Regions from separate parts of the Cytobacillus mangrovibacter genome, predicted to be linked through region 1. Evidence: riboswitches for the same ligand, from Rfam matches in the RefSeq annotation. Region 1 holds a riboswitch; each other region holds the start of a gene.
What was found. Region 1 has a riboswitch for S-adenosylmethionine ahead of ACFYKT_RS07225 (5-methyltetrahydropteroyltriglutamate--homocysteine S-methyltransferase). Riboswitches for the same ligand answer to the same signal wherever they lie in the genome.
Positions count from the first base shown of each region.

Region 2: another riboswitch for S-adenosylmethionine. It lies ahead of ACFYKT_RS15640 (Na+/H+ antiporter NhaC family protein); the one in region 1 lies ahead of ACFYKT_RS07225 (5-methyltetrahydropteroyltriglutamate--homocysteine S-methyltransferase).
Region 3: another riboswitch for S-adenosylmethionine. It lies ahead of ACFYKT_RS09940 (methionine ABC transporter ATP-binding protein); the one in region 1 lies ahead of ACFYKT_RS07225 (5-methyltetrahydropteroyltriglutamate--homocysteine S-methyltransferase).

Region 1 is NZ_JBIACJ010000003.1:167,160-171,473, forward strand. It holds gene ACFYKT_RS07215 (aminotransferase class I/II-fold pyridoxal phosphate-dependent enzyme) at 1-351, opposite strand, end outside; gene ACFYKT_RS07220 (MetQ/NlpA family ABC transporter substrate-binding protein) at 395-1,234, opposite strand; gene ACFYKT_RS07225 (5-methyltetrahydropteroyltriglutamate--homocysteine S-methyltransferase) at 1,355-2,458, opposite strand; SAM riboswitch class I at 2,555-2,656, opposite strand; gene ACFYKT_RS07230 (hypothetical protein) at 2,813-2,986, shown strand; partial or broken gene ACFYKT_RS07235 (Rpn family recombination-promoting nuclease/putative transposase) at 3,098-3,727, shown strand; gene ACFYKT_RS07240 (hypothetical protein) at 3,911-4,174, shown strand.
Region 2 is NZ_JBIACJ010000008.1:152,567-156,880, forward strand. It holds gene ACFYKT_RS15630 (FAD-binding dehydrogenase) at 1-227, shown strand, start outside; gene ACFYKT_RS15635 (DUF4230 domain-containing protein) at 321-1,055, opposite strand; SAM riboswitch class I at 1,246-1,358, shown strand; gene ACFYKT_RS15640 (Na+/H+ antiporter NhaC family protein) at 1,480-2,772, shown strand; gene ACFYKT_RS15645 (PaaI family thioesterase) at 2,812-3,297, shown strand; gene ACFYKT_RS15650 (PAS domain S-box protein) at 3,386-4,314, opposite strand, start outside.
Region 3 is NZ_JBIACJ010000004.1:286,707-291,020, reverse strand. It holds gene ACFYKT_RS09950 (MetQ/NlpA family ABC transporter substrate-binding protein) at 1-787, opposite strand, end outside; gene ACFYKT_RS09945 (methionine ABC transporter permease) at 801-1,469, opposite strand; gene ACFYKT_RS09940 (methionine ABC transporter ATP-binding protein) at 1,462-2,487, opposite strand; SAM riboswitch class I at 2,653-2,760, opposite strand; gene ACFYKT_RS09935 (O-acetylhomoserine aminocarboxypropyltransferase/cysteine synthase family protein) at 2,915-4,231, opposite strand.

The sequences.
Region 1 (4,314 bases):
CGGATTAAGAATGGACTGGGGAATCCCAGTAATTCCAACACCAGAGCCTTGAAAAACAAGGATCTCCGTTTCAGGATCTAATTCTACCTCATATTCCCGCTTATAAAAGGTAGCAATAGCTTCCCTTATGCCTTTTTTTCCATAAAAGGAGGGGTACCCTTGATTTTCCTTATCGGCTACCGCTTTTTTCAATGTACTTACGATCTCTTCAGAAGTGGGCTGGTCAGGATGTCCATTCGCTAAATTGATGACATCGATCCCTTTGCGCTGATAAGCGGCAACTTTTTCATGTAAGGAACTAAAATAATGATTAGGCAGTTGTTCAACTAGTGTGGATGCTTTAAAATTCACTGGGGAAAGACTCCTCTCAACGTTAAACGTTTATCGAATTCAATTATTCATTAAAATAATCTGGTAATTGGTATCCTTCATAATCTGGATTTGAAAGGATATAATCTTTAAAATCCTGTGAATGATAGGCATCAATCATGTCTTTCACAAAAGGTTTATCCACGTTTTTTTTATCCACTGCAACAATGACGATATTTTGATCTGTCATGTTTTCTAAGGCAAGCGCTTCAGTTAGCTTCATATGATTGGATACAGCGAAATTCCCTTGAATGGCAGCGAAATCAACATCCTCGAGTGCACGTGGTCCTTGTGCCGGGTCAGTCAAAATAAAATCTAACTGATGGGGATTGGATTCAATATCAAATATGGTCGCTTGTAAAGGATCGATATTATCTTTGATGGTAATCCATCCGATATCCTGCAAAAGCGTTAAAGCGCGAAGTAAATTTGGCGGCTCATTAGGGACGTTAACTTGTGCCCCTTCAGTTACTTCATCTAAACTGTTATGTTTTTGAGAATAGAGCCCCATTGGCGGTGTTGGAACTTGAACGGCACCGGTCAAATTAAGCTTTTCTCTCTTATTGATGGAATCAAGATAGAAGGAATGCTGGTGCGCGTTTGCATCAAGCTCTCCATTTGCAACCGCAATATTCGGCTGAATTCCATCTGTAAATTCCGTGTACTCAATGGTGTATCCTTTTTCCTCAAGGGAGGGGGCAACCCCTTTTATAAATTGGTCATTATAAGGACCAGGGTTAAAACTAATGCGTATTGTTTTATCTGAATCAGATGCGGCTCCTGACGACTCTTTGCTACTGCAGCCTGCAATCAAAAGAGATGCGATTGTAAGAACCACGACTGACCTCAACCACTTTTTATTCATCCAATAAATCCTCCCGTTAGAAAACAAAATTCATTATTCATGTATGATTACTCGGTTTTGTTTTTAAAAAAATAATAAAAGGAAAGCGAACACCATCTAAATGGTGTTCACTCCACATTCTTATCCCCAAATCTCTTTCGAAATATCAACAATATACTTCAGTTTCTCCCATTGCTCTTCTTCACTTAAAATATTGCCATGGTGAGTGGAGGCAAAGCCACATTGTGGGCTGATGCATAAATTCTCAAGTGGCACATACTGAGACGCTTCTTTCACACGTGCAATAATGTTTTCCTTCGCTTCTAATTCGCCACGCTTGGATGTAAACACGCCAAGAACAACCTGAGGGCCATCATTTGGAATATATTCTAATGGCGTGAAATCGCCTGAACGGTCATCATCATATTCAAGGAAAAAACCGTTCACTTTCTCTTTCGCAAACAGGACCGGAGCAATTTTGGCATAGCTGCCTTCAAAGGCCCAATTCGAACGATAGTTGCCCCGGCAAAGATGAGTCGTAATGATTAAATCCTCTGGTTTATCCTCAAGCACACCATTTACAACCTTCAATGCCAATTCAATTAATTCCTCGCGAGTCGCACCGCTATCATTAAAAGGAATGTCAGGCGCATTCAGACCAGCTATGTAAACATCATCTAGCTGCAAGTATCGACAACCAGCCTCATAAAAAGCGTTGATGGCCTCACGATAGGTTTGAATCACATCATTTGCATATTCTTCAATGTTCGGATAGATTTCCTTATCGCGAATCCCAGCATTAAATAATTGATTCGGACTTGGAATCGTTTGTTTAGCAACAGCACGATCGCCAACAATTTCTTTAAATTCAACAAAGTCTTTAATATGCGGATGGTCCTGGTTAAAAGAAATTTTTCCAACGACACGCACATCATATCGTTCCGTTTCTTCGCCTTTAAATTTAAAACCGTGTTCAGGCACATACCCTTCGACCCCATGTAAGTGCTCAAGGAAATCAGTATGCCAGAATCTGCGACGGAACTCCCCATCTGTCACCGCTTGTAAGCCCACTTCAATTTGCTTATCCACTACTTTTTTGATTTCTTCTGTTTCAATTTCGTGAAGCTCCCCCGCAGTTAGTGTTCCTGCTTGGAAATCCTTTCTTGCTTGATGAATTCTTTCTGGGCGTAACAAACTTCCTACATGATCTGCACGAAATGGAGCCTTTACTAATGTTTTTGTCATTTGAATCTTCTCCCTACTTTTTATATTTTTTTAATACAAAAAACCCTCTTCATAAAAATAAGAAGAGGGCTGATTACATACATAAATGTTCCGCTCTTCTTATCTTGTAGCATTTCGCTACTGGAATTGGCACAGTACTTAAAAAAGTCCGCTGCCGAGGCTTCAAAGGGCCAGTCCCTCCACCTCTCTGGATAAGAAAATTTGAAAATATTAAATTATTAATCAATTTACACTTAAAAAGACGTTTTGTCAATTTAATTTTTAAAAAAATTACGGTTTATAATTCATAGCAGGAATTCTAAAATATTTGTCGAAATGGGCATAATAAATAAAAAAAGAAATGGGGTGAATAAAATGGAGAAAGGATACAATGGGGAATTTGAATTGGAAGGAAAAGAAAAAGAAAAGTGGGAACGCCATTTAATGTTAACAGAGCTTTATATAAAAGGAGTTGAAATAGAAAAAATCGCCAAAATAGCTGGTTTAACGAAAGAAGAGGTGGATGAACATTTCCCTCGAATCTACTAAAATGTTACCCTTGTCCTCGTATTACATGCTCTCATTAACCCATTTAAATTCTTTCATAAAAATCAACCTCAAATGATTCTATTAAATATTTCCCCGAAAGGAAGATCCCTCATGACCAAGGAATACCTCGATTTAAAAATGGACTTTATGTTCAAGCAATTATTTGGAGATCCTAAGAGAAAAAACATTACCATTGCATTCCTAAATGATTTACTTCACAGAAAAGGTACAGAACGAATTGTTGACGTACAATACGAAAATACGGAATTGATCAAAGAAGAACTAGATGGAAAAACAAGTAGATTGGATATATTGGTATTTACCTCTGCTAGTGAAAGAATTAATGTGGAAATACAATTAGCGAATCAACATGATATGCCAGAACGTGTCCTTTATTATTGGTCAAGATTATTTTCAGCCTCTCTAGCAGCTGGAGAAAATTATCGAAATTTGCCTCCAACCATTATGATCAGTATCCTAAACTACCCACTATTCCCACATGAAACTGACAGCTTCCACAATGTGTTTCATCTTAGAGAAGACACAGAACATTTTCTGTGGAGTCCCCATATAGAATTCCATGCCTTTGATCTTTCACAGTTTATGGTAAAATGGAGGAAATATAGACGTGAGATAAAAAATAATCCACCACCTGAACTACCGTGGTTAATGATGTTAACAGCCGCTGATTATGAAAAGAAAACCGGTGATACTGGAATTTTTCACTATCTATCAAATTATACATTTGGATGTTGTGGCTACCTTTTCAATAGGTTTCTGCGTTCAGCTCCAGCGCCTACCCCCTCGAGGTCACAAGCCAATCCTCCCAGAAAGGTAAAGGACACCTTTCCGTGAGGCTTGTCTTGTGCTTGTCGGGGGTGATCAAGGCGCTTGCGCATTAGTTTTGAACTGGAGGAATTAGCGATGAATGAACAAGAAGTACGTGAAGCATTAATTGAATGGGAAAACCTGAGTGCCAATAAAGAAAATAAAGTGTTATATGAAGCCAGATTAAAATATTTACGTGACCAACTTTCGAACATTAGAGGGGAAAGGAGATTAGGGAGAGAGGAAGGGATGGCAAGTATCATCCAAAGAATGATAGAAAGGGGATTGCATGTCTCTGATATCGTTAATATAACTGGACTTAAAGAGGAAGAAGTGCAGGAGATACTGAGCGATAAATGAGAATGAAAGTTTTGGTTTGATATTTTTTGGAAGAAGGTGCCTACTCCAAATGGCAGTCATATACGTGGGAAATTCAAAACCGCATAATAAACATAAATTTTATACAACTAGAAAGATACAACTTACTGAACACATTAAAT
Region 2 (4,314 bases), on a different contig from region 1:
TTCGATTGAATATTGTCAGCCGCAAAACCTTGGGTGGATTACAAACGGATTTATCGGGACGGGTATTAGATTCTTCTAGCAAGGTGATCCAAGGGCTCTATGCAGCTGGCGAGGTTTCTGGCTTTGGAGGCGGTGGACTACATGGCTATCGGGCATTAGAAGGGACCTTTCTTGGCGGTTGTCTTTTCTCTGGCCGAGCAGTAGGCCGTGCTCTAGCTGAGGAATAATAGGAAGCAAAGGAAAAAGCAACGAATCACTAGAGAAATAGATTCGTTGCTTTTTGGATGAAAAGTCAATTATCGCATGAAATACTCGATGCTTTATTTAAAGTCGATATGAGCTTGATAGCCAAGCTGGCTAAAGAAATTATTTAAGACATTGACGGCATGATCTTCAGCTTTAGTTAATAGGTCTAAATCAGCAGCTTCCTCCATAATTCCATTTTGTGCTTTAGCAGCAAGATCAAAACCCTCGTCCCATTTTACTTCACCTCTAAATAGGCCGCCCTCTGAGTATGTTTGCACTTTATCCATTTGAATAGCAGGATCTTGGATGAATGTTGCATGAGGAATGGTTAAGGAAATTTCCTTGTTTTCCTCATCAACGATGATACTTTCATTTGTAATAGATTGTAGATCAACCCCAGCTAGTACGGTTGCTGGGACAATTAATAATACTGTTCTTTTCGTACCAGGTAAATTAACACTAATTTCTTTATTAAAGAGCTTATTATCTTCTTCTTTTATAATTGTCGTAACAACTGCTTGAGCGGTAGCTAATGTGGCTAATTCTTGAACCCCTTCAACAATATTCACTGTTTCACTTTTGTATGTGCTTCCAGTAAATAGTTTTATATAAGTAAAGGCACCCAAACTCCCTATTAAAAATATGATCATTACAATGAACAAAACTTTCAATGTAAAGAACTTCCCTAAAAAGGGGAGTGAGATTTGTGGTCTTCTCCTAGTTTCCATAGCTATTGCTGCTGCTGATTCTCTACTTCCAGCAAGAATCTCTTCTTTGGCTTTATTGATTTGGTTTTTATTCTTGGCCATTATGAATCCTCCTGTCATAAGGTCAATCTATTCTTCTATTATAATTCATTTCATACAAATTGTGTGGTTTATGAAATAAGTGGAAGCCCTAGTTCATCTACTTCCTCGCCCAAAAATTACTATTGCATGAACAGGAGATTTACTGTAATCTATAATCTGTTATTTATTCAAATGCTAGTAATTGAATATCTTCTTATCAAGAGAGATGGAGGGACTGGCCCAATGATATCTCGGCAGCGGAACTCAGGAGGAATGAGTTGCTGTGCCAAATCCAGCAAGCATAAGATGCTTGAAAGATAAGAAGAGTGTTTTATAGATTCGTTTATAAGGCCTCTTCTTGTTTTTATAAGAAGGGGTCTTTTTGTTGTGTTCAGAACAAGGCTAAATGGCCTCTTTGATCGATTATTTTTCGGGGGTGTATTTTATGGAAGTAGGTAAAAAAGGGAATCCAATGGCATTGCTGCCATTCGTTGTATTTTTAATTCTATTTATCGGTACAGGTGTTGTAACAGGTGACTTTTATAAGTTTCCAGTCATTGTTGCGATTACCATTTCATGTGTGGTTGCTTTAGCGATGAATCGTAAGGAAACGCTTAACTCTAAAGTAGATCTTTTTTGTAAGGGTGCTGGAAACTCGAATGTCATGTTAATGGTTTTGATTTTCCTTTTGGCTGGTGCGTTTTCAGAGGTGGCAAAAGGGATGGGGGCTGTTGATTCTACAGTGAATTTCGCCATGTCCATTATCCCTCAGAATTTCCTCATGGTCGGATTGTTTATTATTGGCTGCTTTATTTCTTTATCGATGGGGACATCAGTGGGGACCATTGTTGCACTAGCCCCGATTGGAGTCGGGATTAGTGAGCAAACGGATATTTCAATGGCACTTGCAATGGCAGTTGTAATTGGCGGGTCAATGTTTGGTGATAATCTTTCCTTTATATCAGATACGACCATTACTGCCGTTCGTTCACAGAATACGCAAATGAGGGACAAATTCAAAGTGAATTTCTGGATTGTTTTGCCTGCTGCTATTGTGACATGTGTAATTCTAGGGGCAATAACAATGGGAGAGAATGCTGAAGTGATGCAGCAATCCTATCAATGGGTGAAGATTCTTCCATATGTTTTAGTGATCATCTTTGCGTTAATTGGCATCAATGTCTTTCTTGTTCTTGCTTTAGGGATTGGACTGGCTGGGATCGTAGGCTTAATGGATGGAAGCTACCAATTCATGACTTTGGTTCAAACGATAGGAGAGGGAATGGCAGGTATGTATGAAATTTCATTCTTAGCTATTCTGATTGCAGGCATGGTAGAACTTATTAGACATAATGGCGGAATTGATTTCTTGCTCCACATTGTTACGAGAAACATTAAGTCGAAAAAAGGCGCAGAGTTTGGCATTGCCGGGCTTGTTGGATTAACTGATTTATCAACGGCTAATAACACGATTTCGATTTTGATTGCGGGGCCATTAGCGAAAAATATTGCTGATCAATATGGGATTGACCCTCGTAAATCAGCTAGTTTATTAGATATCTTTTCCTGTTGTGTGCAAGGGCTGATTCCTTATGGAGCGCAAATATTAGTAGCTGCAGGGGTTGCTAGTATTTCTCCTATGAGTATTCTTCCATTTTCCTATTATCCTTTCTTAATTGGGATTTGTGGAGTGATTGCTATTCTAATAGGTTATCCAAAATTTAAAAAAGTAAAATGAGTTTGATATGTTATACTATTCAAAAAAGGGGGTAGTATAATGGAGGAAAAAGTAGTACATGCAGTTCAGGATATTTACCCAGATGACTTTGCCTGGTGCTATGGGTGTGGACGTCTGAATGAAGAGGGTCATCATTTTCGGACAGGCTGGCACGGGGAACAAACATTGACCATTTATACACCAAATGAGGAGCATAAAGCAATTCCAGGCTTCGTCTATGGCGGACTGATTGCGTCGTTAATCGATTGCCACGGAACTGGGTCAGCGGCATTAGCACTTCATCGCAAAAATGGCCATGAAGTAGGGGATGGTGCAGAGCCACCTCGATTTGTAACAGCATCGTTAAAGGTAGACTTTGTCAAACCAACTCCAGAAGGTGTAGCATTAAAAGCGGTTGGAGCAATCACAGAAATTCATCCGAAGAAGTGGAAAATAGATGTGGAAGTATTTGCTGAGGATGCCGTTTGTGCCCGTGGAGAAGTTGTTGCTGTTGTGATGCCAAGTACATTTGCAAAAAAGGATTAATAATTATAAAATATGCAAAAAAAAGCGCAGCAACCATGCTGTGCTTTTTCTATATAAATGGGGATTTATTTCAACTAGGAAAAGGTACTCAAGAAAAAGGTAAGCAGATCTCTACCTTTGTTCCGTTCGATGAGCTGTCAATATTAATTTCCCCCTGATGCTCATCAATAATATTTTTGCAAATCATGATGCCCAAGCCTGTCCCTTGCTCTTTGGTTGTGAAAAAGGGTTCACCAATTTTGTTTAATAAATGTATGGGAATGCCTGAACCTTGATCGATGATTCGAATAACAAGTCTATCTGCATATTGTTTGCGAATGTCAATCATAATGCTGCCGCCTTGAGTCATCGCTTCAATTGCATTTTTCAAGAAGTTGATAAACACTTGTTTTAATTGGTTTTCATTACAATTGATAAGCGGTAAATTAGGTTCAATGCTCATTATTATTTCGATGCTATTTAAATTAGACTGTGTTTTGAGTAGAGTGATCACATGATTGATAATTACCTCAATATTCTTTTTCTCAAATTTAACTTCTTGAGGTCTAGCGAGCACCAATAATTCATTCAGAATGGTTTCAATCCGATTGATTTCTGAAGAGATAACATCAAAATACATCTTATTCTCTTTTAAATCATTCTCCATCATCTGAAAGAACCCCTTGATTGCAGTAAGCGGGTTTCTTACTTCATGTGCAATGCCTGCAGCCAATTGCCCAGCAATTGTCAGCTTTTCCGAATTAATAATGAGGTTTTTTGTCTGCTTTTGTTCGCTTATATCTCTGATAATCATATGAATGGCGGGACGATCCTGATAAATAGTAGGGATTGTTTTCAGCTCTACATCAATAACTTCTCCGTCCATACGAATAAATCTTTTTTCAATCGGCCCAACGGATTCCTTATTCATCTCGCGCTGCTTAAATCGGTTATGATCACCTGGATGGATAAAATCGTAGATGGGTCTGCCAACAATCTCGCGTTTTTTCTTTAAGCCGAGCATTTCAACGCCTGTTT
Region 3 (4,314 bases), on a different contig from region 1:
GAACTTCCACAAGTGTCTTAATTGAATCTTTTGTTTCGTCCCCTTTACGAACAGTAATGATATTCGCATATGGTGATTCATTCGCCTCAATGGCAATTGAATCTTCAATCGGATTAAGACCCGCATCGATTGCATAGTTCGAGTTAATAACTACTACATCGCCTTCATTATTATTGAAAATTTGTGTTAAAAGTTTTGGCTCATAGTTTGCATCAAAATCGACATTCTTTGGATTTTCAACGACATCTTCAAGTGTTGCTTTTGTTTTATCAATACCGTCTTTTAACTTAATTAAGCCTTCTTTTTCTAAAATGGATAAAATACGTCCATGCTCAGCTACTGAGTTGCTTAAGATAATATGTGCACCTTCTGGAAGATCAGCAATTGAATCATATTCTTTCGAGTATACAGCCATTGGTTCAATATGAATTCCACCAGCATTAACAAAGTCATAACCATTTTCTTCAATTTGAAGCTCAAGGTAAGGAATATGTTGGAAATAGTTTGCATCCAATTCTTTTGATTCTAATGCTTTGTTCGGAAGGATGTAATCTTGGAATGTAACGATTTCTAATTCAATTCCTTTTTCAGCTAAAATTGGTTTAGCTTCTTCAAGAATTTCAGCATGCGGAACATTTGAAGCACCTACTGTTAGTTTAGAAGATTCTCCACTTTCATTTCCTTCACTTGCCGCACCATTTTCACTGCCTTTTTCGTCTGATGTTCCACATGCAGCAAGGAAAAGAGTAATTGCTAATGCGAATACAAATGGTAATAATTTTTTCATTTTTGACCTCTCCTTATCGTTTATCTAATTTTGTTGTTATGAAATCACCAATAAATTGAATGATAAATACAATGACAAGAATAATAATTGTAGCCATTAAGGTAACATCGTCTCTGCTTCTTTGGAAGCCTTCAAGAAAGGCAAGATTCCCAAGACCCCCTGCACCAATAACACCAGCCATCGCTGTATAGCCTACTAACGCGATCGCGGTTACAGTAATACCTGATACAAGAGCAGGCATTGATTCCGGTAAGAGAACTTTCCAGATGATTGTGCTTGTTTTTGCCCCCATTGATTTAGCCGCTTCAATGACACCTTTATCAATTTCTCTTAACCCGATTTCAACCATTCGAGCATAAAAAGGAGCAGCGCCAATAATTAAAGCTGGGAGTGCCGCATTTTCCCCAATCATTGTGCCCATTAAAAATGTCGTAAATGGGATAAGGAGAACGATTAATATAATGAAGGGAATCGATCTGAAAATATTAACGAACGCCCCAATGATTTTATTAATTATTCCATTCTCCCATATATTCCCTTTAGATGTTAGGAAAAGTAATAATCCCATTACTGCACCAAGGATAAAAGTAGCTATTACTGAAATACTTGTCATATAAAGGGTCTCAACCGTAGCATCCCACATTTTCTCCCAGTTCACATTTGGAAACCATTCATTAAGCATTTGAGATCACCTCCACTCCAACTTGCTGGGAATGGATAAATTTCATCGCTTTATCTAGCTCTTCTGTCTCACCATCAAGATGAATGAATAATGTGCCATAAGAACCATTTTGAGTTTGCGATATTTTTCCTTGAAGAATATTAACCGTCACCTGAAAATTCCGAATAATATTCGTAATAAGCGGCTGTTCTGCTGACTCTCCAACAAAGCCTAATTGCACGACACGACCATGAGGATATAAGTCAAGCAAGTGTTCAATTGTTTCTCTAGTTTCCTCAGGTTCAGTGACTTGCTGTACGAAACGTTTTGTGATTAATTCTTGTGGATTTTTAAATACTTCTAGAACTGGTCCAAGTTCAACTACTCTACCTTCTTCCATCACAGCAACACGATGGCAGATTTTTCGAATCACATGCATTTCGTGTGTAATTAACACAATCGTCAATCCTAAACGATCATTAATATCTACAAGTAAATCGAGAATCGAGTCCGTAGTTTGTGGGTCTAAAGCGGATGTTGCTTCATCACATAATAATACTTTTGGATTATTAGCTAGTGCTCGAGCAATCCCAACCCGTTGCTTCTGCCCACCACTGAGCTGTGATGGATAGGCATCCTCTCTTCCATCAAGACCAACAAGCTTGATTAATTCATCTACTCGTTTAGCTCTTTCTCTTTTTGACACACCTGCAATCTCAAGCGGAAATGAGATATTTTGTCTAACAGTCCTTGACCAAAGTAAATTGAAGTGCTGAAAGATCATGCTAATTTCTTGGCGAGCCTTTCTTAACTGGCTGCCTTTTATTTTAGACACTTCATTATTTGCAACAACTACTGTTCCTTCGGTTGGTATTTCAAGACCATTCAACATTCGAATTAATGTACTTTTCCCTGCTCCACTGTAACCAATGACACCAAAAATTTCGCCATCATTAATTTCGATATTAACATCATCAACTGCTTTTACTTGACCTTGTTTGGAAGGATAAATCTTTTGGATATTTTTTATTGAGATCATCGTCATGTTGCACCCTCTTTAAATCCGATTTTCCATATCAATTTAGAAGACTTTTAAAATAGACAGTACCTATTCAGTATTTGCCTCTAAGCACTTAACATTCAAAGAAAACAGAAAATGCCCTTCTGACATGAGCAGAAAGGCATAAATTAATTATTGTCCTTTCTCTCATCTCCCAAAGCAAACATCGCTTTGTGTGAATTGGCACCATTTCATTTTCATGACGGTTGCCGGGCTTCAAAGGGCACTTCCCTCCACCTCTCTTGATAAGAGCTTAACATCTATATTCAATTAACACTTTAAATTAATTAAGTAATTTGTCTACGCTAGATATCGTATCACGGAAATAATAAGGGTGTCAACGGAAAAAAGTTAATATTTTAGTATTTTTAAGAATAGTATATTTACTTCAATCAAACAGCTTGATTTAAGCATTGGCTGTAAGAGAAGTAATTCCAGTCGCTGCTTCAATGGCTTGTTCTAAGTCATCAATTAGATCCTCTGCATTCTCAATTCCAACCGAAATCCGAATCAAGTCTTCAGGTACACCAGCAGACTTTAATCCTTCTGCATCTAACTGCTGATGTGTTGTACTAGCAGGATGAATAATCAAACTCTTGGCATCTCCTACATTTGCAACATGTGCCCAAAGCTCAAGATTATTAATTAGCTTCGCCCCAGCCACTCTTCCTCCAGCAATCCCAAAGACGACGACAGAACCAGCCCCTTTAGATAAATACTTATCAACCAATGGTTTATCCGGATGATTCTCATTCCCTGGATAGAGAATCCAATGAATGGCAGGATGGGCTTCCAGATACTTGATAATTTTTTTTGTATTGGCTACATGCTCTTTCATTCTTACATGTAGTGTTTCTAATCCAAGTGTAAATTGGAATGCATTTTGAGGACTTAAAGCAGGTCCTAAATCTCTTAAAAGCTGGACTCTAGCTTTCGTAATATAGGCGACAGGGCCTAGAGCCTCGCTATATACGAGATCATGGTAACTTGAATCTGGCTCTGTAAATCCAGGGAATTTAGGAGAATTCCAATCGAATTTCCCACCGTCTACAATGATTCCCCCCATTGTCGTCCCATTGCCTAACAGCCATTTCGTTGCCGAGTGGATGACAATATCTGCACCATGTTCAATCGGTCTGCAAAGATAAGGTGTAGCAAATGTATTATCGATTAGCAGCGGAATTCCATTTTCATGGGCGATGTCTGCAACTTTTTCAATATCTAGCACCTTTAAGCTCGGATTCCCAATCGTTTCCGCAAACACAGCTTTTGTTTTCTCTGTAATGGCCGCACGGAAATTTTCCGGATTCTCTGGATCTACAAACGTTACATGAATCCCATATTTAGGGAGTGTTACTGCAAACAGATTATAGGTTCCTCCATACAGATTAGAAGCAGCAACAATTTCATCGCCTGATTGTGCAAGATTTAGAATGGCTAAAGTAATCGCAGCCATTCCGCTGGCAACTGCTAATGCACCAACCCCGCCTTCTAATAAAGCTACTCTGTCCTCAAAAACAGTCACTGTTGGATTGTGGATTCTAGTATAAATATAGCCTGCTTCCTTTAAACCAAAAAGATTAGCGGCATGTTCAGTATTCTTGAATTGGTATGCATTATTTTGGTAAATAGGTACAGCTCTCGCACCTGTTAAAGGATCAGCCTGTAGCCCTCCATGTACGCCAAGTGTTTCAAATCGATAGTTCTTTTGCTTTTCACTCATTTCTTTTCTCTCCTTTTTTATGTGTATTAGTCAAAAAACACCTTATTCAAAAAGAAGAGCTGAAAAAACCCTCTTCACAAGAA